One region of the Mesorhizobium sp. M0633 genome, then DNA from elsewhere that is predicted to be linked to it. Evidence: riboswitches for the same ligand, from Rfam matches in the RefSeq annotation. Region 1 holds a riboswitch; each other region holds the start of a gene.
The links. A riboswitch is a leader RNA that binds a small molecule or an ion and turns the genes downstream of it on or off. The one in region 1 is predicted to bind cobalamin.
Positions count from the first base shown of each region.

Region 2: linked by a shared signal. The riboswitch ahead of metE (5-methyltetrahydropteroyltriglutamate--homocysteine S-methyltransferase) and the one ahead of NKI47_RS10205 (DUF1636 family protein) in region 1 are both predicted to bind cobalamin.
Region 3: linked by a shared signal. The riboswitch ahead of NKI47_RS33685 (ABC transporter ATP-binding protein) and the one ahead of NKI47_RS10205 (DUF1636 family protein) in region 1 are both predicted to bind cobalamin.
Region 4: linked by a shared signal. The riboswitch ahead of NKI47_RS03750 (CbtB domain-containing protein) and the one ahead of NKI47_RS10205 (DUF1636 family protein) in region 1 are both predicted to bind cobalamin.

Region 1 is NZ_JAMYQC010000007.1:234,286-241,720, forward strand. It holds gene NKI47_RS10195 (cobaltochelatase subunit CobN) at 1-3,321, opposite strand, end outside; gene cobW (cobalamin biosynthesis protein CobW) at 3,340-4,377, opposite strand; gene NKI47_RS10205 (DUF1636 family protein) at 4,374-4,808, opposite strand; cobalamin riboswitch at 4,847-5,050, opposite strand; gene NKI47_RS10210 (winged helix-turn-helix domain-containing protein) at 5,080-6,279, opposite strand; gene NKI47_RS10215 (NADH-quinone oxidoreductase subunit A) at 6,615-6,980, shown strand; gene NKI47_RS10220 (NuoB/complex I 20 kDa subunit family protein) at 6,971-7,435, shown strand, end outside.
Region 2 is NZ_JAMYQC010000039.1:47,765-55,199, reverse strand. It holds partial or broken gene NKI47_RS29655 (MFS transporter) at 1-1,310, shown strand, start outside; cobalamin riboswitch at 1,809-2,008, shown strand; gene metE (5-methyltetrahydropteroyltriglutamate--homocysteine S-methyltransferase) at 2,104-4,449, shown strand; gene NKI47_RS29645 (dihydrodipicolinate synthase family protein) at 4,794-5,696, opposite strand; gene NKI47_RS29640 (trans-sulfuration enzyme family protein) at 5,749-6,981, opposite strand; gene pdxR (MocR-like pyridoxine biosynthesis transcription factor PdxR) at 7,064-7,435, shown strand, end outside.
Region 3 is NZ_JAMYQC010000065.1:3,309-10,743, forward strand. It holds gene NKI47_RS33670 (FAD-binding oxidoreductase) at 1-423, opposite strand, end outside; gene NKI47_RS33675 (LysR substrate-binding domain-containing protein) at 564-1,472, shown strand; partial or broken gene NKI47_RS33680 (AraC family transcriptional regulator) at 1,552-1,669, opposite strand; cobalamin riboswitch at 1,805-2,008, shown strand; gene NKI47_RS33685 (ABC transporter ATP-binding protein) at 2,101-2,919, shown strand; gene NKI47_RS33690 (ABC transporter substrate-binding protein) at 2,938-3,852, shown strand; gene NKI47_RS33695 (FecCD family ABC transporter permease) at 3,882-4,883, shown strand; gene NKI47_RS33700 (MarR family winged helix-turn-helix transcriptional regulator) at 4,965-5,444, shown strand; gene NKI47_RS33705 (HlyD family secretion protein) at 5,441-6,619, shown strand; gene NKI47_RS33710 (DHA2 family efflux MFS transporter permease subunit) at 6,924-7,435, shown strand, end outside.
Region 4 is NZ_JAMYQC010000003.1:33,739-41,173, reverse strand. It holds gene cbiB (adenosylcobinamide-phosphate synthase CbiB) at 1-968, shown strand, start outside; gene NKI47_RS03770 (hypothetical protein) at 996-1,310, opposite strand; gene cobO (cob(I)yrinic acid a,c-diamide adenosyltransferase) at 1,785-2,402, opposite strand; gene cobU (bifunctional adenosylcobinamide kinase/adenosylcobinamide-phosphate guanylyltransferase) at 2,404-2,925, opposite strand; gene NKI47_RS03755 (CbtA family protein) at 2,918-3,700, opposite strand; gene NKI47_RS03750 (CbtB domain-containing protein) at 3,716-3,895, opposite strand; cobalamin riboswitch at 3,932-4,128, opposite strand; gene NKI47_RS03745 (aromatic ring-hydroxylating oxygenase subunit alpha) at 4,270-5,463, shown strand; gene NKI47_RS03740 (heparan-alpha-glucosaminide N-acetyltransferase) at 5,682-6,680, shown strand; gene NKI47_RS03735 (methyltransferase family protein) at 6,697-7,203, shown strand; gene NKI47_RS03730 (MerR family transcriptional regulator) at 7,223-7,435, opposite strand, start outside.

The DNA of each region.
Region 1 (7,435 bases):
CGCGCGGGCGCGAACTACCCGGGATACGGCCTCACCAACCGAGCGCGGCTTCGGTCTTTGCGGGTCCGTGGTGTCGAGCACGATCACGTCGGCGTTTTTGCCGAGCGCGGCAAGTGCTGCCGAAAAGCCGCCGATGAAGGCGACGTCGGCCGAGCCTTCGAGGATGTCGCGGCCGGGGTCGTCGCCGCTATGAACCAGAAGGTCGGCCTCGGCGAGGCGATCCTCGAACGCGCCGGGCGCCGAAATGCCTTTGCCCTCGGAGCCGCCATAGGCGTGCGAGGTGGCGGCGAGATAGGTGCGGCCGATCTCTTCGCGCGCGGCCCAGTCGCCGCTCGACAACAAGTCCTCGACGCCCGCGCCGTAAGTGCCCGGCGAGGTGCCGAAAATGCGCGGGCCGATCTTGCCGTCGATGCGGGTCCTAGCGGCGAGCGGGTTTTCCGAATCGTCCTCGTCGCGGGTCGCCACCGCGTTGGCCGCGGCGTCGATCAGCGCGATCTGGGTCGGGAACATGTCGCGGAACAGGCCCGATATGCGCCAGGTGACATCGATGCGCGGACGGCCGAGTGTTGCCGGCGGCAGCACATCTATGCCGGTGATGCGGCCGGTGGCGGAATCCCATTGCGGCCGGCAGCCCATTAGCGCCAGGCCTTGCGCGATCTCCTCACCGCCGGTGCGCAGCGAGGCCGAGCCCCACAGGTCGATGACCAGCGAGCGCGGCCAGTCGCCATGCGATTGCATGTAGCTGCGGACCACTTCTTCCGCTGCCATCTTGCCCAGATCATAGGCGGTCGGCGTCGGCATGGTGCGCGGGTCGGCGGTAAACAAATTGCGGCCGGTGGGCAGCACATCGCTCCGGCCACGCGCCGGCGCACCGGCCGGACCGGCAGCGACGTGGCGGCCATCGAGGGCGGCAAGCAGCGCGGTTTTTTCAGCTGCCGCACTTTGCCGCCGCAACGGATCAGCCTCGCCTTCCGGCGCGCGGCCGTAAATGTGCAGGCCGTCCTTGATGGCGAAATCCTTGAGATCGCAGAGCCAGGCGTCGATGCGGCGCAAAGCCTCGTCGGCTGCGTCGGTCCTGGCGACGCCTGCCTCTGAGGCGAGGCCGGTCTTTTCCGCCGTCTCGACGATCAGCTTCGCCAGGCGGTCGCGGCGGCGGCGGTCGAGCCCGTCGGCCTGGGCATATTCGTCAACCAGTCGTTCAAGCCTGTGCTGGTTTTCGTCCAGCCCGGCGCCGGTCAGCGGCGGCGGCAGATGGCCGAGCGTGACGGCGGCAATGCGCCGCTTGGCCTGCGCTGCCTCTCCCGGGTTGGAGACGATGAAGGGATAGATGACGGGCAGGGGACCGGTGACTATCTCGGGAAAGCAGTTTTCGCTGAGCGCCACGGTCTTGCCGGGCAGCCACTCCAGCGTGCCGTGGGCGCCGACATGGACAATTGCATGGATGCCGAGCGACTTGCGCAGCCAGAGGCCAAAGGCGACCAGCGCATGGCGCGGCGGCAGCGTCGGGTCGTGATAGTCGGCGCGGCGGTCGGCTGAGCGCCCGCGGTCAGGTGCGAGTGCCACGGTGACGTTGCCGAAGGTGGCTGCGCGGAAGGCGAATTTTGCGGCGCTAGGCGCCTGAACACCCCCCTCTGTCCTGCCGGACATCTCCCCCTCAAGGGGGGAGATTGCGCTGTTGTCTCTGCTTTCGCCAATCACCAAGGATGTTGAGAGAGAGCCGTCGGCGAAACTGCCAATCTCCCCCCTTGAGGGGGAGATGTCCGGCAGGACAGAGGGGGGTGCCTCGCACAAACTTGTCTCATCTGCCGCATTCCCCCAAGCCGCCTCTACCGCAGCGATTGCCGCTGCAGGCAATTCCTTCGAAAAGGTCTGATAGTCGTGTAGGGCCAACCCTTGGCTGTCCTTTTCCAGCACCTCTAGCAACTCGCGCGGCGTTTGCGGAATCCTTTCAACGGCGTAGCCCTGTTCGCTCAGGTCGTGCAGCATTGCCAGCACGCTGGACGGCACGTCGAGACCAACCGCGTAGCCGGTGCGACCGGGGGCGCTCGGATAGTCGGGGATCAGGATGGCGAGCTTGCGCTCCGCACGCGGCGTCCGCTGCAGGCGCACGAAGGCCTCGACACGGTTCGCCACTTGCGCCACGCGGTCGGGCTCAGGCCGGTTGGCGAAGGCGCGGAAGGCCAGCGCCGGGTCGGTTTCGCTTTCGCTCTTGAATGAAATGGCGCCGGCCAGGATGCGGCCGTCGAGCTCGGGCAGGACGACATGCATGGCAAGGTCGGCGGGCGCCAGGCCGCGCTGATTGGTTTGCCAGATGTCGCGGCGGGTGGTCGCGACGATGACCTGGAACACCGGCACGCCGGCGCGGTCGAACAGGGTTTCGACACCGGGCTCGGCACCCGAGGCGAAAGCTGTGGCGGTGATGATGGCGGCAGGCTTCAGGGTTGCGAGCGCGGTTTCGACAAAGGCGAGCGACGCCGGGTCCTTGAGGCTGGAGACGAACAGAGGCACGGGAGCCATGCCGCGGTGGCGCAGGGCTTCGAAAAGCGCGTCGATGGGCGCGACATCGGCGGCGAGCAGCATCGAACGGTAGAAGAGAATTGGCACGACGTCCCCCTTCCCCTCGAGGGTAGGGTGGCCCGCAGGGCCGGGTGCGGTCGTCACGGCAGTGCGCGACGTTTTGTGTAGGCGCGCTTCGGAGAGGACCCCACCCCCGGCCTGCGGCCGGACCCTCCCCTCGAGGGGGAGGGGGACGCCGCGTTCTACTACCCCCAGTCCCGGCTCGTAAAATCCCGCCTTTGGCACGCTAACAGGTTCGGCTACCGCCGCACCCGATCCAGCGAGACTTGCCAGCCTCTGCACCAGCGCCGTCATATTTGCCGGCCCGCCCTCGCGGAAATAGCCAAGCAGGGCGTCCAACTCCTCGCGCGGCAGCGTCGAGCCTTCGATCAGTCGCAAATCCTCGTCGTGGCTCTCGCCCGGTAGGAGCGCCAGCTTGATACCGCGATTTCGCGCGATAACGGCGAGCTGGTCGCAGCCATAGCGCCACCAGTCATAGCCGCCGAGGATGCGGACCAGAATGACCTTGGCGTGGCGGGCGACGCTGTCGATCCACAGGTCGACGGACATCGGATGGCGCAGGTCGCGCAAGGCGGCGAGCCGCATCGACGGCAGGCGGTGCGCATCTGCCTTCCACGCCGCCGCCAGCCCGGCCAGGTCGCTGTCGGTGAAGGACAGCGCCACGACATCCGCAGGCGTTTGCCTGAGATCGACGGGCTCGGCGAGATCGTCGAGCGAGGCGGATGTGGTGGTGAGGATGTGCATCGCGGCTCGTACCTGGGGTCAGCCGGCGAGGATACGCTCGATGGCCGGGCGGTTCAGCCCTTTCAGGCCGATGACGACCAGGCGCGAGCGGCGGTCGTCTTCAGCGGTCCAGGCGCGGTCGTAATAGTGGTTGACGCGCGGACCGACGGCCTGCAGCAGGAGCCGCATCGGCTTGCCGCCGACTTCGACGAAACCCTTGACGCGCAACACGTTTTCTTCCTCCGCCGCCGTGGCGACCCGTTGTGCGAGCTCGTCCGGGTTGGACACAGACGCGATGTCGATGACGAACGAGTCAAAATCGTCATGTTCGTGGTCGAGCTCGTCGTCGTGGTGGGTCTTGCGGTTCTCGATGTCGTCCTCGACGGCAAGGCCGAGGCCGAGCAGCACCGACGGGTCGACCTTGCCTTGCGAAGTCGGTACGATCTTCACCGCCCGCGCAACGTGCTTGCCGATGACGGCATTGGCACGGGCCGAGCCGGCGGCGTCCAGCAGGTCGCTCTTCGACAGGATGATCAGGTCGGCGCAGGCGAGCTGGTCTTCGAACACTTCCTCGACCGGATCGTCATGGTCGAGCGTCTCGTCCTGTGCGCGCCGGGCCTGCAGGGCGTCCATGTCATTGGCTACGCGGCCATCAGCCAGCGCCGGTCCGTCGACCACGGCAATGACGCCGTCGACCGTCACGCGGCTTTTCACCGACGGCCACTGGAAGGCCTGGACCAGCGGCTTGGGTAAAGCGAGGCCGGATGTCTCGATCAGGATGTGGTCGACCCTCGGCGTCAGCGACAGGATCTGGTCCAGCGCCGGGACGAAATCATCGGCGACGGTGCAGCAGATGCAACCATTGGCCAGCTCGACGATGTTTTCCTCGGGGCAGGTGTCGATGGCGCAGCCCTTCAGGATCTCGCCGTCGATGCCGATATCGCCGAACTCGTTGACGATGATGGCCAGCCGCTTGCCTTTGGCATTTTCGAGCAGATGGCGGATCAGCGTCGTCTTGCCGGCGCCGAGAAAGCCGGTGACGACGGTGCAGGGCACGCGGGAGACGGAAGCGGTCATATCTGATCCTTCAAAAGGTCGAGGGGTGGGATGCGGGCAACCAGGCCACGCTTCAGGCAATCGGGGCGGCCGCGCCATGGAATGAGACCGTCCGTCGCGGTGGCGAAGAGCTTTGCCCCAGCGACGAGATCGGCGCCGCTGGTCGTGGTCAGGTCGCCGAAGACGTAGCTCCAGCAGCCGTCGCGCAGCATGGCGGCGCTGAGCCGGCGCTTGCAGTTGCCGAGGCATTCGACGGTGCGGATATTGATGTTTTCGCCGGAAGCGGCGCGGCGTGTGTCCTCGGCAAGCAGCTCGCCGGCGCGCGGATGAGCGTCCGATCCGGTCTCGTCCCGGCAGGACGAGCAGACGATCACGGTAACGCCGGCCGGGGAATCGCCATGGCCGGACAATAAATCCGCTGTCTCAGCCGGAAAACTGCTGTCGCGTTCCAAATCAGGCTCCTTGCCCGGAAAACCCGCCAGGCGATCGGATTCTTATGTCCTAGACGGCAGGTCTCCTGGCTCGCGGGTCATCGCCTGGGTGCCGCCTTCCCGGGAATATCCCAGTGGTTTTCGGCCGAGGCTCGTCGCTTACAGTTGCGGGGACAGCCGCGGATTTGAAATCGAGATTTCGCACCGCATTCCCTCTTGGCCCTTGCCGTTGCGGGCAGGGGACCGTCTGGAACGGATTTAGGCTTGTGGAGGCAGTCGTGTCAACGCACGTCTATGACGCGGCGATATCCGCGAGCGAACGGCCGAGGTCGCCGGCAGCGGTCACCTCGATGCGTTCCAGGCCGAGCCAGCCCTGCATCTGCTTCAATTCTTCGAAAAGCTCGGCTGCGGTTTGCAGCGAGGCGCCGGGCTCCGCATAGGCGGCATGGACGCGCAGTACGCCGGCCGGGCGGTCGGCCCTGAGGTCAACGCGCCCGACGATGCTGTCGCCGAACAGGAACGGCAGCACGTAATAGCCATACCGGCGCTTTTCGGCCGGCGTGTAGATCTCGATGCGGTAGTGGAAATCGAACAAGCGCTCGGTGCGCGACCGCTCGAAGACGACAGGATCGAACGGCGCGAGCAAGGCGCGCGCCTCGATCTTGCGCGGTAAACGGGCGTCCTTGTGGAGATAGGCTGTTTTGTTCCAGCCTTCGACGCTCACCGGCAACAGGTCGCCGGCCTCGACCAACTCCTCGATGCGGCCCTTGATGTCGGCCGGCGACAGCCGGAAATAGTCGCGCAGGTCTCCTGCCGTGGCGATGCCGTGGGCGCGGGCCGAGATGCGCAGCAATTCGCGATGTGCATCCTCGGGACAGGGAACCGGTAGCGCGAGTACCGCCGGCGGCAGCACGCGCTCCGGCAGATCGTAGAACCGCTCGAAGCCGCGGCGATGCGCAGTGGTGATGCGGCCGGCCCAGAACAGCCATTCGAAGGCGTGCTTGGCATGGCTCCAGCCCCACCAGCCGCCCGAACCCTTCTGCCCTTCGAAAGCCGACGCTGCGATCGGGCCTCGTTCGGCGACCTCGCGAGAGATGTCTTCGATATAGGCGGCGTGCTCGCGGCCCCATTTGGCCAGTCCGCTGTACATTTCGTCGCCGCGTTCGGCCCGCTGCATGCGCCAGCGCATCAGCGGATAGGTCTCGACCGGCAAGAACGAGGCTTCATGCGCCCAATACTCGAAGACCATGCGCTTGCGCGTGACGGCGGCGTTGTCGAGCAACGCCAGCTTGTAAGGGCCAAGCCGCGAATAAAGAGGCATATAATGGGCGCGCACCACGGCGCTGACGGAATCGATCTGCAGCAGGCCGGTACGGGCAAGCACGCGGGCCAGATGCCGGCGGTCAGGCGTGCCGGTGGGGCGCGGGTCGTTGAATCCCTGTGCCGCGAGCGCAATGCGACGGGCCATGGCAAGCGAGATTTTTTCCTTCATGAAGGCGGCATCCAGACGATGTTAGACGAGAAAATGACCTGCGATTCCGTGCCATGCTAACAGGGTTTTGGCGGCATCCATGTCAGGAGAGAAAAGTGGAGTAAAAAGTGAAGGAAATCAAACAGGAGCGGATCGGACCAGTTTTCCCGGATATGCCGTTCCAGCACCGCGATTTGAACAAGGTTTGACTTGCTTCGCCGAAAGCGCTGCGCTAACCCTCGCCGCGTTGCAGCATAGAGCCCCCTTAAAACGGTTCAGTGGTTAAACTGTCACGCTTCCGCAAGTGGGTCCGGTGCTGTAATCAGAGTGGATTGGCCGCAACGGAAAGCTGCAGAATGAACGCATTGTTGAGTTCGTACCTGCCCATCGTCCTGTTCATCGGCGTGGCGCTGGTCGTCGGACTGGCGCTGCTCGCCGCACCCTTCCTGGTGGCCTACCGCAACCCCGATCCGGAAAAGCTTTCGGCCTATGAGTGCGGCTTCAACTCGTTCGACGACGCCCGCATGAAGTTCGATATCCGCTTCTACCTGGTGTCGATCCTGTTCATCATCTTCGATCTGGAGGTGGCCTTCCTGTTTCCTTGGGCGGTGTCGTTCAGTCAGATCGGCATGCTCGGTTTCTGGTCGATGATGGTGTTTTTGGCGGTGCTGACCATCGGCTTTGCCTATGAATGGAAAAAAGGAGCGCTGGAATGGGATTGAACGACAGTTCCGGCACGCTCGTCGCGCCGAAGCCCAAGGGCCTCATCGACCCCAACACCGGCAGGCCGGTAGGGTCCGACGATCCATTCTTCCTGGAGATCAACAACGAGCTCGCCGACAAGGGCTTTCTCGTCACCTCGACCGAGGCGCTGATCACCTGGGCGCGCAGCGGCTCGCTGATGTTCATGACGTTTGGCCTCGCCTGCTGCGCCGTCGAGATGATCCATACGTCGATGCCGCGCTATGACTCGGAGAGGTTCGGTGTCGCGCCGCGCGCGTCCCCGCGCCAGTCCGACATCATGATCGTTGCCGGCACGCTGACCAACAAGATGGCGCCCGCGCTGCGCAAGGTCTACGATCAGATGCCGGAGCCGCGCTACGTCATCTCGATGGGCTCATGCGCCAATGGCGGCGGCTATTATCATTATTCCTATTCGGTGGTGCGCGGCTGCGAC
Region 2 (7,435 bases), on a different contig from region 1:
GACACCCTGGACCCTTCTGGGTCTCACCTTCCTGATCGGCTGTGGTTGGGCATTGCACGATCCCTCTTGGCAAGCCTCGATGGGGGATATCCTGCCTCGCGAACACCTGCCTAGTGCGGTTGCGCTCAACGGCATGAGCTACAATCTCATGCGCAGCATCGGGCCGGCGATTGGCGGCCTAATCGTGGCCACAGCCGGTGCGGCCTTCGCGTTCCTCTTTAACGTCTTTTGCTACTTCGCTCTGATCGCTGCGCTGTTGCGGTGGAAAGCGGTACGGGCACGACAAGCGCTGCCGCGGGAGGCTTTCGGCAGTGCGATGGCGGCGGGCTTCCGTTACGTGCTCTTGTCGCCGAACCTTCTCAAGGTGATGTGCCGGAGTTTCATTTTCGGCCTCACCGCCGTGGTCATTTTGGCTCTCCTGCCGTTGGTCGCTCGCGATCAAAGGGACCGCAGTCACCTACGGCGTGATGCTCGGCTTCTTCGGCCTGGGAGCGATTTGCGGGGCGCTCCTCATTGGGCGGGTCCGAGAAGTTCTCTCCAACGAATGGGTCATTCGCGGTGCGTTCTTTATACTGGCGATCAGCTGCTTCTTTCTGGCATGGAGTGAGCACGTTTGACTGAGCTGTCTGCTCCTCATGCCGGCCGGTGCGGCCTGGATTCAATCATTCTCGCTGTTTAACGTCACAGTGCAGCTTTCGGCGCCGCGGTGGGTGGTTGGACGCGCCCTGTCTCTCTATCAGACGGCCACATACGGCGGCATGGCGGCGGGAAGCTGGCTTTGGGGCGAACTGGCGGATGTCCAAGGTGTTTCGGGAGCCTTCCTCGTCGCCAGCGTGGTTCTTGTGATTGGTGGACTGATGGGAATCGTTCTGCGTCAGCCGGATTTCGAAACGCTCAATCTGGATCCGACCAACAAGTTCAGCGAACCGACGCTGCAACTTGACCTGCGGCCACGAAGCGGTCCGATCATGGTGATGGTCGATTATCGTATCGATCAGAGAGATGTCCCAGAATTTCTCAGTGTGATGACATCGTGGCGAAAAGCCCGGCTGCGAGATGGCGCCAGACAATGGGCGTTGCTGCGTGACCTGGAAAAGCCCGAACTATGGACCGAGTGCTATCATGTGCCAACCTGGGTCGAGTATGTTCGCCACAACAACAGGCGGACCCAGGATGACGCCGAAATCGTTGCGCGCCTGGAAGCGCTGCACCGTGGCGATTGCCCGCCCCAGACGCATCACAAGATCGAACGCCAAACCGTGCGCGTGCACGACGATTTGCCGCTCAGGCCTCATTTGGACAGGACTTGAGCTGGCCCGTTGGTTTGAGCCGGTTACCTTGAGCCGGTGGGCTGCGAACAAGCAGGTCGAGACATTGGCCTCGATCACTTCGCAACACGCCGCTGCGCCGGGCCTCGGGTGCTCCCCTCGAAATCATTGTGTCGTATCACCGAGGGCATCACGGCCAACAGCTTCCTAGGCAACAGCCTCGCCATTGAGCCGAATATGGTCGCGAGCAGATCACCGACGAAGCGGTCGGAACCTCGGAGCCGAAGTTCGATGCCGAGGTGGCGTTCGCATGATGCGGGAAGCAGCACCACGGCGCTTGCCGGTATGTTTGCCGCCGGGAGCCGACGAACTCCTATCCTCCTGGACAAGGGCGCCGTGCGTAATTGCTTTGATTTACCGGCCGCTCAAGGCTTCCACAGTTTTCGCTTTCGAGGCGACCTTTGGAACATGCCAATGGAAATTTAACATAACGACATAAACATTTCTTTATGCGGCGTTGACAAAGAAGCGAACTGTTGTAATTGTCTCCCGCGTCGTGGTTCTCCGTACGGCGGTGCCGCAGCGGAGCTAAGAGGGAAGCCGGTGCGATGCCGGCGCTGCCCCCGCAACTGTTAGCGGCAAGCTGACCCCACTCATGTCACTGAGGCGAATAGCCTTGGGAAGACGGGTAGAGGCTATGACCCGCGAGCCAGGAGACCTGCCACGGCGAATTACGTCCACGGGCGGGGTGTCTCGGTGGCCGCTGCAGCCTGGCGTTCGTGCCGGCGTGCTAGCGCCTTCCTTGTCACCGACGCCCCAACCATCGGGGTCTGGCATGACTGTCTCTCAGCAAATTCCTGTAGCAACGCTCGGCGTGCCGCGCTTCGGTCGTCGGCGAGAACTGAAGTTCGCGCTTGAAAGTTACTGGTCCGGAAAATCTTCCGCCGCCGACCTTCTCACGACGGCGAAGGCGCTCCGTGCCGCTAGCTGGGAAGAGCAGCACGATCGCGGCGTGTCGAAAATCCCGTCGAACGACTTCTCGCTTTACGACCATGTGCTCGACACCGCAGCCATGGTCGGCGCCCTTCCGTCTCGTTACGCCTGGAATGGGGGCGAGGTCCCACTCGACATCTACTTCGCTATGGCGCGCGGCAACCAAGGTCAGACGGAGGATTGTGGGCACGGTGGTCACCAGCATGCGGCTCATCGGCCTGGTGTAACCGCGATGGAAATGACCAAGTGGTTTGACACCAACTATCACTACATTGTGCCGGAACTAAACGATGATCAAACGTTCGCTCTTTCGTCGACGAAGCCGGTCGATTACTTCCTCGAGGCTAAAGCCCTCGGCATTCACACACGCCCAGTCATCCTTGGACCGGTCACCTTCCTCAAGCTGGCGAAATCGCCTGCCGAAGGATTCGATCCCATCGCGCTCCTGCCGCGGCTGCTGCCCGTCTACGAGCAACTCCTGCAGAGGCTGAAGCTGTCTGGAGCCGACTGGGTGCAGATCGATGAGCCAGCGCTTGTCCTCGATCTGAACCCGAACGAACGAGCTGCGTTCGAATTCGCCTATGGCCAGCTGTCGAAAGCCGCGCCCGAGCTGAAGATCATGCTGGCTACCTATTTCGGGCCGCTGGGAGACAATCTCGAAACCGCGGTTTCTCTGCCCCTGGCCGGGCTGCATATTGATCTCGTGCGCGCTCCCGAGCAGCTGGAAACGATGGGTCGGCTCGCACCGAAGGATCTGGTGCTCTCGCTTGGCTTGATCGATGGCCGCAACGTCTGGCGTGCGAACCTGCCCGCCATTCTCGACCGCATCAAACCGATCGTCGCCGGCTGGCCCTTGGACCGCGTCGAGATCGCGCCTTCTTGCTCGATGCTGCATGTGCCGATCGACCTCCGCATGGAGACGGAACTCGACGCGGACATCAGGTCGTGGCTCGCCTTCGCGGCCCAGAAGACCGACGAGTTGGTGTTGCTTGCCCGGGCCCTGTCCCAAGGCAGGGATGCGGTGGCAGGCGCGTTGAAAGCGTCTGCCGAGGCCGCCGCCACTCGCGTGACATCCACGAAGATCCATGACCCGCTTGTTGAGGGACGGATCGCCAGCATTGACGACAGCATGAAGCGACGAGAGAGCGCTTTTGCCGAGCGCTCCAGAGTCCAGGCCGGCACGCTCGGGCTGCCGCCGTTCCCGACGACGACCATCGGGTCCTTCCCGCAGACGCCGCAGGTACGCAGGGCGCGGGCCGCTCATGCGAAGGGCCAGCTGAGCTATGTCGACTACGAGACCTTCCTGAAGAAGGAGATCGAGGCTGCAATTCGCTGGCAGGAAGAGATCGGGCTGGACGTGCTGGTGCACGGTGAGTTCGAACGAAACGACATGGTACAGCATTTCGGCGAGCAGCTGTCCGGCTTCGCCTTCACCCAGCATGCCTGGGTGCAGAGCTATGGGTCGCGTTACGTGCGCCCCCCCATCATCTTCGGCGACGTATCGAGGCCCAAGCCGATGACGCTGCGCTGGTGGCAATTCGCCCAGTCGCTTACGGAAAACCCTGTGAAGGGAATGCTCACAGGCCCGGTGACCATTCTCAACTGGTCTTTTGTTCGCGACGACGTACCCCGCTCCGAAGCATGCCGCCAGATCGCGCTCGCCATCCGCGACGAGGTGACGGATCTCGAATGGTCCGGCGCAAGGGTGATCCAGATCGATGAGGCCGCGTTTCGCGAAGGATTGCCACTGCGCCAGTCTGACTGGAAAGACTATCTCGACTGGGCTGTCGAATGCTTCCGGATCGCTTCAACGGGTGTAAAGGACGCGACTCAAATCCATACCCACATGTGCTACTCGGAGTTCAACGAGATCATCGACGCGATCGCTGAAATGGATGCGGATGTCATTTCGATTGAGACGTCGCGCTCGAAGATGGAACTGCTGGACGCCTTCGCGAGCTCCAAATATCCGAACGAAATCGGTCCCGGAGTCTACGACATTCACTCACCACGCGTCCCGGAAGTCGGCGAGATTTCGGATCTCGTCATGCTTGCCCGCGAGCGACTGTTGGATTCCCAACTGTGGGTAAACCCGGACTGTGGCCTCAAAACACGCAAATGGGAGGAGGTCCGCCCTGCCCTCATGAACATGGTCCATGCAGCACGTGCGCTCCGGGAGAGAGTGTAGGCCGGAGGGTTTGCTCACCATGTGGTGAGTTACCGGCTGCCGCATGTCGGCCGTGAATGTGCCAAAACGCGATCACATCCTTTGAAATAAGTCACTCGAGCGAGGATGTGCACTATCCTTCGGCACGTGTACTAATCGCGCAGGAGTAAAGGGTACCGTTTTCTCCCTGTGACGTGTCGAGTTCGAATGGGGTGTGATTGGCGTCGAGACCGCTCCAGCCATGGTTATCAGCACGCCGAGTGCGTTGTTCTCGATCAGTTCGTAAAGGACTTCTCGGCCCGGTTCATCGAAATGAGCGGGTAAATACATGACACTTCCTTTCACTTGCCGACGGGGTTCGCTGTTCACCGGCTGGCATCCGATGGCAAGCGTTCCAACGCGGCGGCGATCTGGCGCTTCGCTGCTAAGGGCAGAGGCAGGATGGGACGCGGGGGGTCGGCACGGCAAATGTCGAGCAATTCGGCAAGTGCATAGACGACGCGAAGGCTCGAGAACTCCTTGAAGAGGCTCCAGATCGGGACCAGCGCGGCATCGATCCGTCGCGCTTCGGCCGCATCGCCCTGTTGCGCCGCCGTGACGATCGTCATGCAGACCTCGGGCAGGATGCCCGCGAGGACGCTGTACCATGTGTCGGCGCCGGCGATCATGGCCTCGGCGGCGTTCCAGTCGCCGCTGTAGCCAATCGAGAACCCTTCCGGCAGCGTGCGCCTCTGGGCGGTCAGATGGCTCTTGATCGCATCGCTTTTGTCTGTCGGATTCTTGATGGCGACAATCCCAGCCACCTTTGCCAGGCGGCTGACAAGGGGTGGACTGAAATGGAAATGCGTCGTTCCTGGATTGTCGTAGACGACGATCGGCAGGCCACTTTCGCGCGCCACAGTGGAGAAATGTTCGAACACCTCGTCATCAGTAAGCGGGGTGTAGGAGGCGGCGGCAAGCAAACCCGCAGCAGCTCCAAGGGCCTTGGCGTCTTGCGCGAGCCCCACGGCTTCATCGGTGCGCAGCCCGCCTACACCCACCAGGACCGGCATTCGCCCCGCGGTTTCGTCCAAGGTCTCGGCGAGCGTCCGTCGCCGTTCCTCGCGCGACAGATACATGTAGGTGCCGGTGCTGCCGAGAAGACCGATGGAATCGACCTGAGCGGTGCCAAGCCTGGCAATCAGCTTGCGCAGAGCAACGGTATCGGCACGGCCGTCACGATCGGTCGGCGTGATGGGAAACGCGGAAAGGCCGCTCAGGAATGCCATGGCAAGGCTCCGGGTTTGTACGCGAGCGCGGGACTGGCCGGACCACAGGTCATCACAAGGCGTCCAGAGCCCGCCGCATGTCGGCGATCAGGTCCTCGGCGTCTTCAAGACCCACCGAGAGACGCATGAGGTCCTCGCCGACTCCATCGGCCATATGCGCATCCTTGCGGATCGGCTGACGAGCACGGGTCAGGCTTGCCGGATGATAGATGAGACTGTCGGCATCGCCGAGGCTGACAGCCCGGGTGATCAGGTTGAGCCGGTCCATCATCCGGCGCGCCCCCTCGAATCCAGCGTGGAGGCCAAAGGCCAACATTCCCGACCCATGGGACATCTGCTTTCGCGCCGTCACCTGATCAGGGTGCGAGTCGAGGAAGGGATAACTCACCCATGCCACCGCCGGGTGCGCCTCGAGTGCCTGAGCCACCGCAAGGGCTGTGGCGCTGTGGCGTTCCATGCGCAGCGTGAGCGTCTTCAGACCGCGCAGGATCAGGAAGGCTGACATGGGCGAGAGCGCTGCGCCGGTGATGTAGCGCAGGCCCGTTTCGTGCAGCGTGCGGAGCGTTTGCGCGTCGCCGAGAATCGCCCCGCCAAGGGCATCGCCATGCCCATTGATGTATTTAGTCAGGGAGTGGAGCACGAGGTCGGCCCCATGTTCGAGCGGCCGCTGGAGCGCGGGCGAGGCGAAGGTGCTGTCGACTGCAACCTTGACACCCCGCGCGTGGGTGCGCTCGGCAATGGCAGCGAGATCAAGGATGCGGCTCAGCGGATTCACCGGCGTCTCGAAGAAAACAAGCCGGGTCCGCTCGGTAATCGCGGCATCGAGATTTTGAGGATCGGACAGGTCGACCGCGACAACCTTGATGCCGAAGCGAGGGACCGCCTGTTCGACCATGGCAAGCGTGTTCGCATAAAGCGTCCTGTGGACGATGAGTTCATCCCCTTGGGACAGGAGCGACAGGATCAGCGTGCAGAAAGCCGCCATCCCCGAGGCAACGACCAGACCTGCCTCGGCTCCTTCCAGATTGGCAAGCCGTTGTTCGAGGATCTCCGTCGTCGGATTGTATTCGCGCGCATAGAGCCTTCCGCCAAGGGCGGCGGCGGCCTCGTTCGCTGCCACGCTTTCGAATCCATAGGTCGAGGTCAAGAAGACTGGCGGCTGAACGGCATTGGAAAAGCCGGCGGGATCGTAGCCATGATGGATCGCCCGGGTGGCAAATCCGGGACCGGTATGGTTGAGCGACCCAGTTGGAGCATCGGTTTCGGATTGATGGGAGCGGGTCATTCGGCCTCTGAGATATTTCTTGAGTTCCGAAAGATTGACGGCAAACTGGCCAATGTGAAATATCCAGTTGGCGGTGAAAGAGATGGTCCAGTCTTCAAGTGCCGGTTCTGCAGCGCGCTCGCACGCGATGGGTGCACGCCAGATATACGAAGCCCTTCGCGAGCAAATCCTCGGCGGCGTCTATGAAACCGGCAGTCAGCTGCCATCCTCCCGGGCCCTGGCAAATGACCTCGGCGTTTCGCGAACCACGGTGACGGTCGCCTATGAGCAACTGGCTGCGGAAGGTTTCATCGAAGCCCGTCAAGGCGCGCGACCTCGCGTTGCATCTTCGTTGATCGGCCCTGAGACACGCCGCATGTCCGCGAAACGGTTCGGCCCGGTTCTTCTGTCCGCCTATGGGCGACGACTGCGCGCTACACCGCCCTGGCCAGATTATCTGCCGAATGCGCTAAAG
Region 3 (7,435 bases), on a different contig from region 1:
CATGGTCGTCGCAAGACCATGGACCTGTGTGGCTGCGTCGAACTCGCCCAGGTTCAGGCCGGCCTCTGCGCGCGCAACACGGCGGATCGGGTCGACTTCGATCCGCTTCATGCGTGACACATCGATCACCAAGCCGCCGTCGCATACCGAACTGCCGGCGACGTTATGACCACCGCCGCGGACGGCGACGAGGAAGCCTTGCGATCGGGCGAAGTTGACGGCCGTGACGACATCGCTGGATTCGGCGCAATAGAAAACAGCCGCCGGCCTCTTATCGACCATGCCATTCCAAACTCTGCGCGCCTGGTCATAGCCAGGGTCGTCCGGAAGGATCAGATCGCCGCTAATCGCCTGCCTGAGCCGGGCGATATCTGGCGCCTGCAACGTCGGCTCGGAACCGTCTATAAGCTTGAACATGCTCATCGAGGGATACCCTTCGTGATTCAGCACGGTTGGACAGGCCGCTGTCGTTCACCGGATCACAATGATCTCATGCGGCGCCATTCGCTGCAAAATCGAATATCTCAGTCGCTGGATGAGCTAAATTCATCTAAACTGCCTGGATGAGAAAACTTCCGCCGCTCGGGTCGCTTCGCGCCTTCGAAGCCGCTGCCAGGCTGATGAGCTTCAGGAAGGCCGCGACGGAACTCGGCGTGACGCCAACGGCCATCAGCCACCAGATTCGATTGCTGGAGGAGGTCTGTGGGCAACTGCTGTTCCGGCGGCGCCCACGACCGCTCGTGCTCACAGGCGTGGGCGAACGGCTATTCCCGGTAATTTGCAGCGGCTTCGACGCTTTCGCTGCGGCAATAGCATCAGCCTCGGCCGGAGTTGGCCAACGCCCGTTGCGCGTGACGAGCCCAAATGCATTTGCCAGCCGATGGCTGGTTCCGCGCCTGTCGAAGTGGCGCGAACAGCATCCGAACATTCCACTGGAGATCATCGGGACAGACGCCGTTCTGGACCTGCGAGCCGGTGACGCCGACGTCGCGATCCGCTATGCGCGCAGGATGCCGCGGGATGTTCCCGCGCAGGAAATTTTTCGGGACGCATTCTTTCCGGTATGCAGCCCGGAGTTGTTCGCAGGAGGCGACCGACAGATCGAGCGCGCCGCCGATCTGCTGCAATACCCGCTCATCCATTTCAATTGGACGAACCGCGACCCGGAAGCGCCGACTTGGCAACGATGGCTGGCGATCGCACGCTCGATCGATCCCAGCATCCCCAATGCCAACCAGGCATGGGACCTAAGCTTCCGCGAAGAGCTGCACGCGATTGACGCGGTAGCGGCAGGCCAAGGTATCGCTATCTGCAGCGATGTGGTCGTCAGTGGCGAACTCGAGGCTGGCAGGCTAGTCAAGGCACATGATCTCTGTCTGCCAGGCTATGGCTTTTACCTTGCCTGCGTAGCCAATCACCCCCGACAAGCGCATATCGAAGCGTTTTCCGCCTGGATGAGATCGATAGTCTGAGCATCTGAACGCCGATCTTCTGCATGCTCGTCACAAGCGGTAGCAGCGCTTCCTGCGCTTCGGGGTCGCCTGCCGCGCCTCACACTTTGACCGGTATCCAAATTTCCAGCCTTGCCGCTACAGGGATCGAATTCCGGCGCATCGGCGACCTCGCGCCCAGATGCCGGCAGCCATTTGTCCCAAATCGTGTTGGGGGTTGACAGAAGCAGACAACGTCCTCTAGGTACGTAATGTTATTACATTACGAGGTATGCATGACTCCTTCTGACAAGACCCTTGCTCCAGCGGCTGTCCGAACTCCGAAAATTTATTGCGCTGTGAGTGGCGGAAAATTAGGGTGGCTGAGTGATGGTCCCCGAGTCGAAAGGCAAGGGGTGAAAAGGGAACACGGTGAGGTCTTCGGATCGAGGCCGTGGCTGCCCCCGCAACTGTAAGCGGTTAGCAAGATCCGAAGTGCCACTGGCCGGCAAGGCTGGGAAGGCAGGATGGCGCAAAGACCCGCGAGCCAGGAGACCTGCCATCAGCATGAGTTGACCGGACGGGGTGTGCCGGGAGGAGACGTGGACATCGGTCTTGTCGGCCGGTCCGTCCAGCTTCCTTCCGTCGCCATTGAGAAAGTGACGGTAAGTTGGACGCCTCCCAGCCTCTTCTTGAAGCGCGCGAACTGAGTGCGACGGCAAATGGCCAGCGCCTGGTTAGTGCGGTGAGCCTTTCGCTAGCGGCGGGCGACCGCCTCGCCATCATCGGCCCTAACGGCGCCGGCAAGACGACGCTGCTGCGCATGCTCTGCGGTACGCTGCGGCCAAGCGCGGGAGATGTGAGATTCTCCGGACGCCGGCTGGAGAGATTTTCGGCCGCCGAGCGGGCGCTGCACATGGCGGTCGTCGGCCAGACCGATCAGCCCGACCCGCGGCTTGCCGTGATCGACTATGTCGAGCTTGGGCGCGTCCCCCATGCGGGCATGCGACGAAGGAGCGAGCAACGCGACATCGTCATCGAAGCGCTTCGCAGAACCGGCCTGATGCCGCTGCTCGGCCGCACAATCGGCTCGCTATCCGGTGGCGAGCGGCAACGCGCCCAGCTGGCGCGCGCCATCGCCCAGGAGCCCAAAATCCTGTTCCTCGATGAACCGACCAATCATCTCGATCCGCGCGCCCGCAGCGACCTTCTCGAACTCGTATCGCAGTTTGGCATGACCGTGGTGGCGGTGCTTCATGATCTGTCGCTGGTCACGCCATTTGCCACCAGGGTCGCGGTGATGAACGAGGCCCGCCTGCAGGCACTCGCCGGTCCGCACGAGGCGCTGACCAAGCAATTGATCCGCGAGACTTTCGGCGTCGACGTGCTTCGGCTGCGCCATCCCACCGAGGACCGCGAACTTACGATCTTCGACGTTCCTAACCGTGCCTCTTCCCATCCTGATCTGACCAAGGAGCAACATTCGTGAAACGCCTTTGCCTCCCTACTGCTTGCCCAGGCGGCCTTCGCTTTTCCCGTGACCGTTGACAGCTGCGGCACGCCGCTGACGTTCGAAGCCGCGCCGAAGCGCGCCGTTATCCAAGATCTGAACATGGCGGAGATGGCCTTCGCGCTGGGGCTGCAACCGTCGATCGTCGGCCTGACGGGCATCACCGGATGGTACAAGGTCGGTCCGGAATTCAAGGCTGAGCAGGGCGCGATCCCGGAACTCGCACCGAAATACCCGACGCTCGAAAACCTCGTCGCCGTCGAGCCCGATTTCTTCTTCGCCGGCTGGTATTACGGCATGAAGCCAGGTGGCGAGGTGACGCCCGATACGCTGGCGCCGTACGGTATCAAGACGCTGGTGCTGACGGAAAGCTGCGTCCATCTCGACCAGAACCGCCCCGCCGCCTCGATGGACCTGCTCTATGGCGACGTCGAAAAGCTGGGCAAGATTTTTGGCAAGGAAGTAGAGGCGGAAAAGCTTGTTTCGCGCTGGAAAACGCAACTCGCCGGTATCACGGCGAAGGTTGGCGACCGCAAGGGTACGCGCGTGTTTCTTTACGACTCCGGCGAAGACAGACCTTTCACATCAGGCAAGTTCGCGAACCCCAGCGCCATGATCGCTGCTGCCGGCGGCGACAACATCATGGCCGACATGGCGACGAGTTGGGGCAATACGGATTGGGAGACGGTGGCGGCCCGCAATCCGCAATTCCTTATCCTGCTCGACTACCAGGACGGCGGCGGCTACAGGAAACTGCTCGATTTCCTCAAAGCCCATCCGGCGATGAAGGAGACTGATGCGGTCAAAAATGAACGCTTCGTCGCGCTGCGCTATGCCGAACTGACACCTGGGCCTGCCAACATCGAGGCGATCGGCAAGATCGCCAGGGCGATGCACCCGGAAGCTTTCTGAGCTTGCGCCAGAGAGCGTTCGAATTGGCCATGACAGCAGGAGCAGCAGCAATTGCTGCTCTTGCTTTGTTGTCGATTGCCTATGGATCGACGGTCATCGCGCTGAGCGACGTGATTGCTGCGCTCGGACATGCGGCCGGGCTGGACGGAGACATCGTGTCCGGTCCGGCCGGCAAGATCCCGATTGCCAAGATCGTTGTCGATCTCAGGCTGCCGCGCACGATTATGGCCATCTGTGTCGGCGCCGGGCTGGGCGTCATCGGCGCGCTGCTGCAGACGGTAACGCGCAACGACCTCGCCGATCCGTTCCTGTTCGGCCTGTCGTCCGGAGCGGCGGCCGGCGCGGTTTCCGTCATCACCATTTTTGGCGACCATTTCGGCATCTGGACGTTGCCGGTCGCGGCCTTCACGGGCGGCGTATTAGCCGCCGGCATCGTGCTTTTGCTGGTTTCGCGGGTGAGGGGGCAAGGCCCCGAACGGCTGATCCTCGCCGGGCTTGCTGTCTCCTTCATGTTCACCGCCTTGACCAACTATCTCGTCTTTGCCGGAGACCAGCGCGCCGCTCACTCGGTGTTGTTCTGGACGATGGGCGGGCTCGGGCTCGCGCGTTGGGACAATATCGGGCTGGCTGCTCTGGGCGCAGGCACCATCCTTGTCTATGGACTTTGGAACCATCGTCGGCTCGACGCTTTCCTGGCCGGCGAGAATGCCGCCGAAAGCCTCGGTGTGCCGGTTGCGCGGATGCGCAGGATGACATTTCTCGTCGCCGCTTTCTCGACAGCAATCCTTGTCTCGGTAGCAGGCGTCATAGGTTTCGTTGGCCTGATGATCCCGCATTTGTCCAGGACCCTTGCCGGCCCGCTACACCTTCGCCTGATCGCAACCTGCGCTATCTTCGGAGCGGTGCTGTTGCTGGCAAGCGATCTTCTCGCGCGCACGCTGCTGCCGCCGCAGGAACTGCCGATCGGCATCATCACCAGTTCGTTCGGTGCTTTCTTCGTGGTCACGATGCTCATTCGCAATCGCTCATGATGTGACTGCCATGCACACTTGCCGGCTTCTGGCACAATCCGGCTCCTTGAATTATGAGCACGCTTATTATATATGTCGCTCATGGTTTCCGACGGCATCGACAGATTGGGCTTTTTGATCCACGACGTGCAGCGCCTGATGCGCAAGCGCTTCGAGGCGCGCGCCAGTGGTTTCGGCCTTTCTTCGGCGCAATGGCGGCTTCTGGTACGTGTCGCCAAGGAGGCGGGTGTCGCGCAGGCGCGGCTTGCCGAGCTTCTCGAAATCGAGCCGATCAGCGTCTCGCGTCTTGTCGATCGCATGGAGGAGGGCGGCTGGATCGAGCGCCGTCCCGACGCAACCGACAGGCGAGTGCGCATGATTTTCCCGACCGCCAAGGCCAACGCGGCCTACACCCACGTCAAGAGCCTTGCCGGCGAGGTTTATGAGGAATCGCTCGTTGGCGTTTCGCCGGAAGATCGCCACGTCCTGGTCAGGGCGCTGGAGACAATGGTGCAGAATCTTGCAGATGGTGAGACGCCGCCCTCGGAAAAAGTGAAGAATACGGAAGGCGCAGCAGCATGAACGCGGTAGCCAAACTAGATGAGAATGCGGCCAAGCTGGAGATGGAAGCTCCCGCGAAGCCGGCGGCAGCTCCGGTAACGGTCGCTCCGCAGATAGCTCCGGCGCCGGTGGCGCCGAAGAAGAAGCGCCGTGCCGGCCGCTTCCTTTTGATGTTTGTGCTGCCCGCTGCGTTGATCGCCGGCGGCAGCTATGTCTGGGTGACCGGCGGCCGCTATCAGGAGACCGAGAACGCCAATCTGCAGCAGGCCAAGGTGTCGATAGCCGCCGATACGGCGGGCCGCATCGTTCAGGTCGACATTTTCGACAACCAGTCTGTCAAGCAGGGCGACGTGTTGTTCGCTATCGATCCCGAGCCCTACCGGATCGCATTGGCCCAGGCCGACGCGGCGGTGGCTGGCGCACGGCTCAATGTCGAGCAGCTGCGTGCGGCCTACAGCCAGGCGCTGGCGCAGGAGAAGTCCGACGAAAGCCAGGTCCAGTACGCGCAGTCGCAATATGACCGCGCCGCCGACCTTGCCCGCAAGGGCATCAACGCCAAGTCGTCTCTGGACGAAGCCAAGAACGACCTCGACAAGGCGAAGCAGCAGCTGGCCGTGGCCCAGCAAGGGATCGCCAGCGCCAAGGCGGCACTTGGCGGCAATCCCGACATCGAGACCGACAAGCATCCAACGGTAATGGCGGCGCTCGCCGCACGCGACAAGGCGGCCTATGATCTGGTCCAGACCACGGTCAAGGCACCTGCCGACGGCATCATCAGCCAGGCCGCTTCGTTCAAGGTCGGCCAGTATGTCGGTTCGGGCACGCCGCTGTTTTCGCTGGTCGAGACCGGCGACACCTGGGTCGACGCCAATTTCAAGGAAACCCAGCTCACCAACATGAAGCCGGGCCAGAAGGCCGAAATCGTGGTCGATACCTATCCGGGCAAGACGTTCGAAGCCACCGTCAAGGCGATCGGCGCCGGCACCGGGGCCGAGTTCTCGCTGCTGCCCGCGCAGAACGCCACCGGCAACTGGGTCAAGGTCACGCAGCGCATTCCGGTCCGCCTGGAATTGGCCGATGCCGACGCCAAGACGGCGCTGCGCACCGGCATGAGCGCGACGGTCACGGTGGACACCGGCGTTTCCCGCGGGCTGCCGAGCATTTTCGGCCGCGCCACGGCAGGCGAGGCCAGGTAAAGAGGCCTGGTAGCGGCCGCATAGCAAACAGCGAGATGGATGCAGGATTGGTCCGAGGGAGGCGCAGGAAAAGTTGAATGCGTGGACGGGCTGCGCTGTAGCCTGCCTGAGCAGACAACGCCGCGCAGGATCTTCGGTCCTTAGGTTTCCGGGCGGCAGGCGCCCGCTTGTCGAGACGCTCAGTCGATGTAACCCCCACATCGATGCTCGCGTCCCACCGCGATGAGGGTCTCTCTACAGCGAGGGCCTCGCCGTCCGGAAACCTAATGTACACGTTTTTGTTACCTGCTGGAAGTTTTAGGTCATGAGCAGCCCAGAACCCTTTCGCGAAGTACCGCACCGCGGCCTGATCACAGTTGCGCTCATGCTTGCGACGATCATGCAGGCGCTCGACACGACGATCGCCAACGTTGCGCTGCCGACCATGACCGGCGATCTCGGCGCCTCCCCCGACAACATCAACTGGGTGCTGACCTCCTACATCGTTGCCGCGGCGATCATGACGCCGGTGACCGGCTGGCTTGCCGACCGCTTCGGCCGCAAGGAGCTGTTCCTGACGGCCGTGGTCGGTTTCACCGTCTTTTCAATGCTGTGCGGCATCGCCTGGAGCCTTGAGACCATCGTTTTGTTCCGGCTCATGCAAGGCGTGTTCGGCGCGGCCATCGTGCCGCTGTCGCAGACCTTCCTGCTCGACATCAACCCTAGGGAACGCCACGGCCAGGCCATGGCCATCTGGGGCGCCGGCATCATGCTGGGACCAATCCTTGGCCCGACGCTGGGTGGCTGGCTGACCGAGAATTTCAACTGGCGCTGGGT
Region 4 (7,435 bases), on a different contig from region 1:
CGATCCTGATCACTTTCCTGTCGCTGGCCATCGAACTTGTACTCGGCTACCCGGCCCGGCTCTTCGATGCCATTGGCCATCCCGTCACCTGGTTCGGCAGGCTGATATCCTTTCTCGACCGCAGGCTCAACCGCGCCACTGATTCCGACGCCCACCGTCGCGGCTGGGGCGTCGTCACGCTGCTGGTGATCGTGCTGGTGCCGGCCGCCCTCGCCCTCTGGCTCGAAACCTTGCTTTGGAGCATTCCCCTCGGCTTGTTGGTTACCGCAATCCTGGCGACGTCGCTGCTGTCGCAGAAGAGCCTGGCCGAGCATGTCGAAGCCGTCGCCGACGCCCTCGACAGCGGCGGACTGGATATGGGCCGCATTGCCGTCTCGCGGATCGTCGGTCGCGACCCGGAAAAGCTCGACAGGGCCGCTGTCTGCCGCGCCGCGATCGAAAGCCTGGCCGAGAATTTCTCCGACGGCGTCGTCGCTCCGGCCTTCTGGCTCGGTATCGGCGGGCTCGCCGGCGGCGTCGCCTACAAGGCCGCCAACACCGCCGATTCGATGATCGGCCATCGCACCCCCCGCCACGAAGCCTTCGGCTGGGCGGCTGCGCGCTTCGACGATTGGATCAATCTGCCGGCGTCGCGGCTGACGGCGCTGCTGATCGTACTCGCCGCTTTTCTGGTCAAGGGCGCCGACGCCAAGGGCGCCTGGCACGCCGTGCGGCGCGATGCGAAAAAACACCGCTCGCCCAATGCCGGCTGGCCGGAAGCAGCGATGGCCGGCGCGCTCGGCCTGGCGCTCGCCGGCCCCCGTTCCTATGACGGCGTCATGGTCGAAGACGCATTGATGGGCGAAGGCGGCCGGCGCGATGATGTCGAGAGCACCGACATCCGACGGGCGCTGAAACTCTACCGCGTCGCCGACTTACTGCTGATCGCGCTGTTCGGCGTGGTCGCGGTGATCGTCATCGCCGCGTGAACGTCCGAATGGGTCGGCAAACCCGACCTACCAGGTAACACGGACTTCCTTTGCGCTCGGATCGGCTTCCACGCCAAACCTTTTGATCGCGTACCCACCGGCAGCTACGGGAGAAGATTTCAATAAGGGTTCGACTACGACAAAAAGTCGTTCAGCGTTTGGCCCATACATGTAGAGGATGCATTCGCCTTCACCAAACAAGTCACCGTCAAACTCGCCGACCGATGCATCCTCGATAGCTTTCTCTAGCCGATTCTCGAGCGCATAAATGGATTCGCGTTCGTCAGCGGCACCAAACTGACCATCATTGAGAATAAGATAGACGATTACCGCCTGGTCCACGAACAATCTCCAGCTTCGCAAGCGACCAGAACTCTATCCCTGACATCCGGCGGCACTGAAACTCTACCGGATCGCCGACTTTCTGCTGATCGCACTGTTTGGGGTAATCTCGACGGTCGTAATTCTGTTGTGATCTTCGCCCGATCCCAGGCGAAACAAAAACCCACCATGCGGCGGGTCGTTGGAGCCAATTAGCACCATACCGAAATTAGTAGCATAGCTGCCGGCACAAAGCAAGAACAAAATAGGGCGCCTTCAGCCTTGAAGGTTCGCAGCTTAGTTCCAGCTTGGGTTCCTCGCCCCACGAAAGTGGGGAGAGGTGGCTCGGCGAAGCCGAGACGGAGAGGGGAACCGCGCTCTACGAAAGCCCCTCTCCGGCCGCTTCGCGACCACCTCTCCCCCGCTTCGCGGCGGGCGAGGAACCCAAATCTTGAGAGGTCGAGACACCGCGCCTCTGCCTCCCCAGCAACCCCCTCAGAACTCGATCCCCTGCTGCGCCTTCACGCCGGCGGAGAAGTGGTGCTTAGTCACGCCCATCTCGGTGACCAGATCGGCCGCCTCGACCAATACCGGTTTGGCGTTGCGGCCGGTGACGACGACATGCAGGCCTTCGCGACGCGCCTTCAGCGCCGCGACCACCTTTTCGAGATCGAGGTAGTCGTAGCGCAGCGCGATGTTCAGCTCGTCGAGCACCACGAGGCTGATCGACGGCTCGGCCATCAGCTCCAGCGCTTTCGCCCAGGCAGCCTCGGCCGCCGCGATGTCGCGCTTCAGATCCTGTGTCTCCCAGGTAAAGCCCTCGCCCATGGCGTGCCAGACGACACGGTCGCCGAAGGCGGCAAAGGCGTCTTTCTCGCCGGTGTGCCATTTGCCCTTGATGAACTGAACGACGCCGACGCGCTTGCCATAGCCGAGCATCCTGAGCGCCAGCCCAAAGGCGGCCGTGGTCTTGCCCTTGCCCGGTCCGGTGTTGACGATCAGCAGTCCCTTCTCGACCGTCTTGGCCGCGACCTCGGCGTCCTGCACCGTTTTGCGCTTGGCCATCTTGGCGCGGTGGCGTTCCTCGTCCTTGGGATCGATAGTATCAGCCATGTCATTTCACCTTGAGCGGCAGCCCCGCCACCATCAAAAGCACGGTGCCGGCAACAGCTGCGACGTCCTGGTTCAGCCGGCCGGCGGCGTCGCGAAACCGTCTTGCCAGCGCATTGTCCGGCACGATGCCCTGGCCGACCTCGTTGGACACCACGAACCACGGCCCACGCGGCCGCGACAGCACATCGGCCAGCCTCCGGCATTCGGCCTCGACATCATGGTCGGCCAGCATATGGTTGGTCAGCCACAGCGTCAGGCAGTCGATCAGCACCGGCTGGCCGTCAGGCAGCGCTCCGATCGCGCCGGCAAGGTCGAGCGGCGCATCGATGGTCGTCCAGCCGGCGCCGCGGCGCGAGCGGTGCAGCGCGATGCGCTGGCGCATCTCGTCGTCATAGGCTTGCGCCGTGGCGATATAGCTCCAAGGCGGCGGGCCGACCGTCACCAGGCTCTCGGCATGCGCGCTCTTGCCGGAGCGCGCACCGCCGATGACCAGGGTCAGTGCCCCGGCAGCGCGGTCAGGCAAAGCTGTCGCGCAGGCTGGTCGCCGTGCCGGTGAAGCGTCCGCGCACCACGCCGACGACCGCGCCGAGCACCAGCCAGAACACCAGATTGGTCAGCGTCACCGCCACCACGAACTGGTGGTGCAGGCCTTCCGGGATCGCCGTCTCGAAGCTATCGGGCTGCGGCGCGCCGACGATATGCGGCGCAACGATCAACGCCACGGCAAGAGCCACCAGCGGCAGCGATCTGCGGAAGACTATAAGGCCGAGACCGGCCGCTGTCGCCACCACTGTTGCCCACCACCAGATCTGGCGTTGGACAAGGTCGGCCGCCGGCATCGCCGGCAGTTCCGGCGGCAGGCCGAGGCCCGGCGCCAGCGTGAACGCGGCAAAGCCGGCCAGCCCCCAGAACAGGCCCTGGCGCCAATTGCCGATGCCGCCGGCGAATTCCGAAACCGCAACCAGGACCAGCGCAAAGCCGATGCCGGTGACGATATTGGCAACGACGCTGAAGCCGAAGCGTTCGAAACCGTCGGCCGGCGCCCAGCCTTCGTCTTCCGCCGGAGCCATTGCTTCAGCCGGTGCCGGCGCGGCGCTGCTCATAGCCGTCATGCCCGCGGCGTTTTCAGCCGGTGTCGCAGGTGCCGCGGCATGGTCATGGCCGCCGCCGGCCTGTTCGTAGACTTCCGCCTTTAGGATGAGCGGCACCGTGGCATAGGCTTGCATGCAGGCGAGAGCCACGCCGGCCACAAGCCCTGCGATCGCCGCGATGAACACGACGTTGCGAAACAGTGTCATGATGTCAGCCCCTTGTTAGTGGCAGGGAAAGCCCATCGAATGGCGATAGTCGTGCGCGGCATTGTGGACCGCATCGATATGCGAGAAGCCGACAAAGCCCATGACGAAAATGCCGAGGAATGCAGCAAGCGCCAGCTGCATGAGACGCGACTGCGAGGAGGCGGAAGCGCCGAGCGAAACGGAAGCGGTATTCATGTCTTGTCCTTTCGCCCTCCACCCGAGGGCATAGAAGTCAGTTTCCTGTCGCCGGCAGGTCTCCTGGCTCGCGGATCAGCGCCCTTCCCCACCTTCCCGAAGGCGAACCTTCAGTGGCATATGGAGAGGACTACCGCACACAGTTGCGGGGGCAGCCACGGCATTGGGCAAACAACTTGCCCTCACCGCATTCCCTCTTGGTTCCAAACGGAACCGACGACATCAGTGACTATAGGCAGAATCGCCGCGCCCGGCAAACCAAATTCCGCCGGATCGTGTGGCGAATGCGCCGCCTCGCCAAGCCCGGTCGGCCGGCGCCGCGATTGACAATTTTCGCAGCCGGGTGTCGGCTGGCGGATGGGGAGGAAGCCGGCATGCAACCCAGCCCGAATGAGCGCGGTCCCTACAACGGCCTGACGCGGGCCGAGCCGACGCTGCCGTCATCAGCCTATTGGGACATCGCGGCCTATCAGCGCGATCTCGAGGCCATCTGGTATCGCAACTGGCTGCTCGTCTGCCGCGAGGCCGACCTTGCCCAGCCGCTGGCTTTCAGGACGTTCCGCATAGGCACGCAGGAGGTCGTCGTGCTGCGCGACGAGACCGGCGAGTTGCGCGCCTTCCACAACACCTGCCGGCATCGCGGCTCGCAGCTTTGCCAGCAGAGCGAAGGACGGCTGAAGGCGCGGCTCATCACCTGCCCATACCATGCCTGGTCCTATTCGCTGCACGGCGATCTGGTGCGCGTGCCGTCGAAATCGCTGCCGGACGGCTTCGACAAGGCCGATCATCCGCTCTACCGGGTCGCGCTTTCGGTGTGGCGCGGTTTTGTCTTCGTCAATCTGGCGGAAGACGCTGCCGGCTCGGCTGAAACATCCTTCGATCCGGCATCCGGCAGCCTCGCCAACTGGCCGTTGGAAACGCTGCTGAGCGGCCATGTGCTGCGCAAGGTGATAAACTGCAACTGGAAGGTATTTTGGGAAAATTTCAACGAGTGCCTGCACTGCCCCGGCGTCCACAAGGACCTGTCGCGGCTGGTGCCGATCTATGGCCGCGGCCTGATGGGCCGGCACGACGACCCCGAATGGGCGCGCCACGCCGACAATGACGCGCCGGAATTTGCCGGCGGCTTGCGGGCCGGGGCCGAAACTTGGTCGCGCGACGGGCGCGTCCACGGCTCGGTCTTTTCCGGCCTGACGCCGGGCGAGCGTGCCGCCGGGCAGACCTATGCCACCAGCATGCCGTCGATGTTCGTCGTCGGCCATGTCGACTATGTCAGGACCGTGCGGCTGGTGCCGCTTGGGCCGGAGCAGACCGAACTTACCGCCGAATGGCTTTTTTCGCCCGAAGCGCTCGCCGATCCGGCCGCGGATATCGACAACATCGTCGCCTTCGGTACCCAGGTGCTGGAGGAGGATGCTGATATCTGCGAGGTCAACCAGATGGGCCTGCGCTCGATGCGCCACAAGGCCGGCGTACTGATGCCCGAGGAATACGACTTGCACCGCTTCCACAACTGGGTGCGCGAGCGCCATGCGGCGCTCGAACATCAAAGCGATTTGGGCAGATAGCGCCAGGTGACGAAGCCGCAGGCCGCCGCCAGCAGGCCGAGTGTCGCGAAAACCGCGCCCAGTCCGAAAAACGCCAGCACGCCGGCCAAAGGCTTTCCGGCTTTGGCCTAAAGCAGCTCTGATGCCGACCGGTACCAACGCGACGCAAGGCCCTGCTTCTTTTGACGGTGGCAACCGTGATAGTCGTCTTGCCGGGGCTGAACCAAGACAGCGAGACCATGAGCATCGACACGCCGACCGCAGCCGTTCAGGATCAACCGAAGTCGAAGCGCATCGCCGCTATCGACATTGCACGCGGCATCGCTTTGCTTGCCATGGCGAGCTATCATTTCACCTGGGACCTCGAATTCTTCGGCTACACCGATCCCGGCCTCACCGCCTTCGGCTGGTGGAAAATCTACGCGCGCTGCATCGCCTCGAGCTTCCTGTTCCTGGTCGGCATCAGCCTCTATCTCGCCCATGGCAAGAAAATCCGCTGGACCGGCTTCTGGAAGCGCTTCGCCATGGTTGCCGGGGCAGCGCTCGCAATATCGCTGGTCACCCGCATCGCCACGCCCGACGGCTTCATCTTCTTCGGCATATTGCACGAGATCGCGCTCGCCAGCCTGCTCGGCCTGGCGTTCCTGCGCCTCCCGGCGCTGCTGACGCTTGCCGTGGCGGCCCTCGTTATCGCTGCGCCTTTCTACCTGCGATCCGAGCTTTTCGATCATCCGGCTTTGTGGTGGGTCGGCCTGTCGGCGACCAACCCGCGCTCCAACGACTACGTTCCGCTGCTGCCCTGGTTCGGCGCCGTACTTGCCGGCATCGCGGTTACCAAGCTCGCCGCCACCTCCGGCGCGCTGACGCGGCTGTCGGCCTTGGCGCCCGGCCGCTGGGCAAATCCGCTGGTCTTCATCGGCCGGCACAGCCTTGCCTTCTATCTGATCCATCAGCCGGTGCTGATCGGCTCGGTCTGGCTGTTTTCGCAATTCATGCCGGCGCAGGCCGAAACCAGGGAGGTGAGTTTTCTGAAATCCTGCCAGATATCCTGCGAGCAGGCACGCGACACCGAGTTCTGCTCCAGCTATTGTGCCTGCATGCTGGACACTCTCCAGGGCGAAGCCTCGCTTGACCGGCTCTACAGCAACGACCAGTCCCCGGAGTGGAAGGCGCATATTGGCGAGCTCGCCGGCACCTGCACCGCCCAAACCGAGGCGGCGGAACCGGGAACGCGCTAATCGAGGGAGGACAATAATGAGCGACAGTCACCCGAAACCCGTGCAGCAAAATCCTGGGCAGCCGAGGCTGGGGCACATCCCATGGCCGCCGCTGATCTATATCGCCGCCATCATCGTCAGCGTCGCGCTAGGGCTGTTCTATCCGCTACCGTGGATCGGCGATCTTCTCGGCGACATCCTGTTCGCCGCCGGCCTTGTGGGGTTGGTGGCGGTTGCCGCGCTCTGGTTCACGGCAATCCGCACCATGATCCGCGCCAAGACGACGCTCAACCCGAACGGCGTGCCTGACCATCTGGTGACTACCGGACCCTTCGCCGTCAGCCGCAACCCGATCTACCTCGCCAACACGCTGCTGCTGGTCAGCCTCGCCTTTGTCACTGGGATCGCCTGGTTCCTGCCGCTGGCGGTCATCGCGGCGTTCCTGACGCAGAAGCTGACGATCGAGAGCGAGGAGAAGGTGCTGACGGCCAAATTCGGCAAGAAATACCGGGACTACGCCAAAAGGGTGCGGCGCTGGATTTGAGCCGGCGCTGACGCCACGCTCATGTGGTGACGCCGAGTTCCACCAGCCGCTCGACGCAGGATTCCTCTGCCTGATCGAGCTCGGCCAGCGTCTCTTCGAGGTCGCGGCGTTTCTGGCGCAAATCCTCGCGCTTTTCCTCGATGCGCTTGATCATCAATTTGAGTTGGCCGACCTCGCCGGGCGGCTCCCTGTACATCTGGATGATTTCGCGGATCTCGTTGATCGAGAAGCC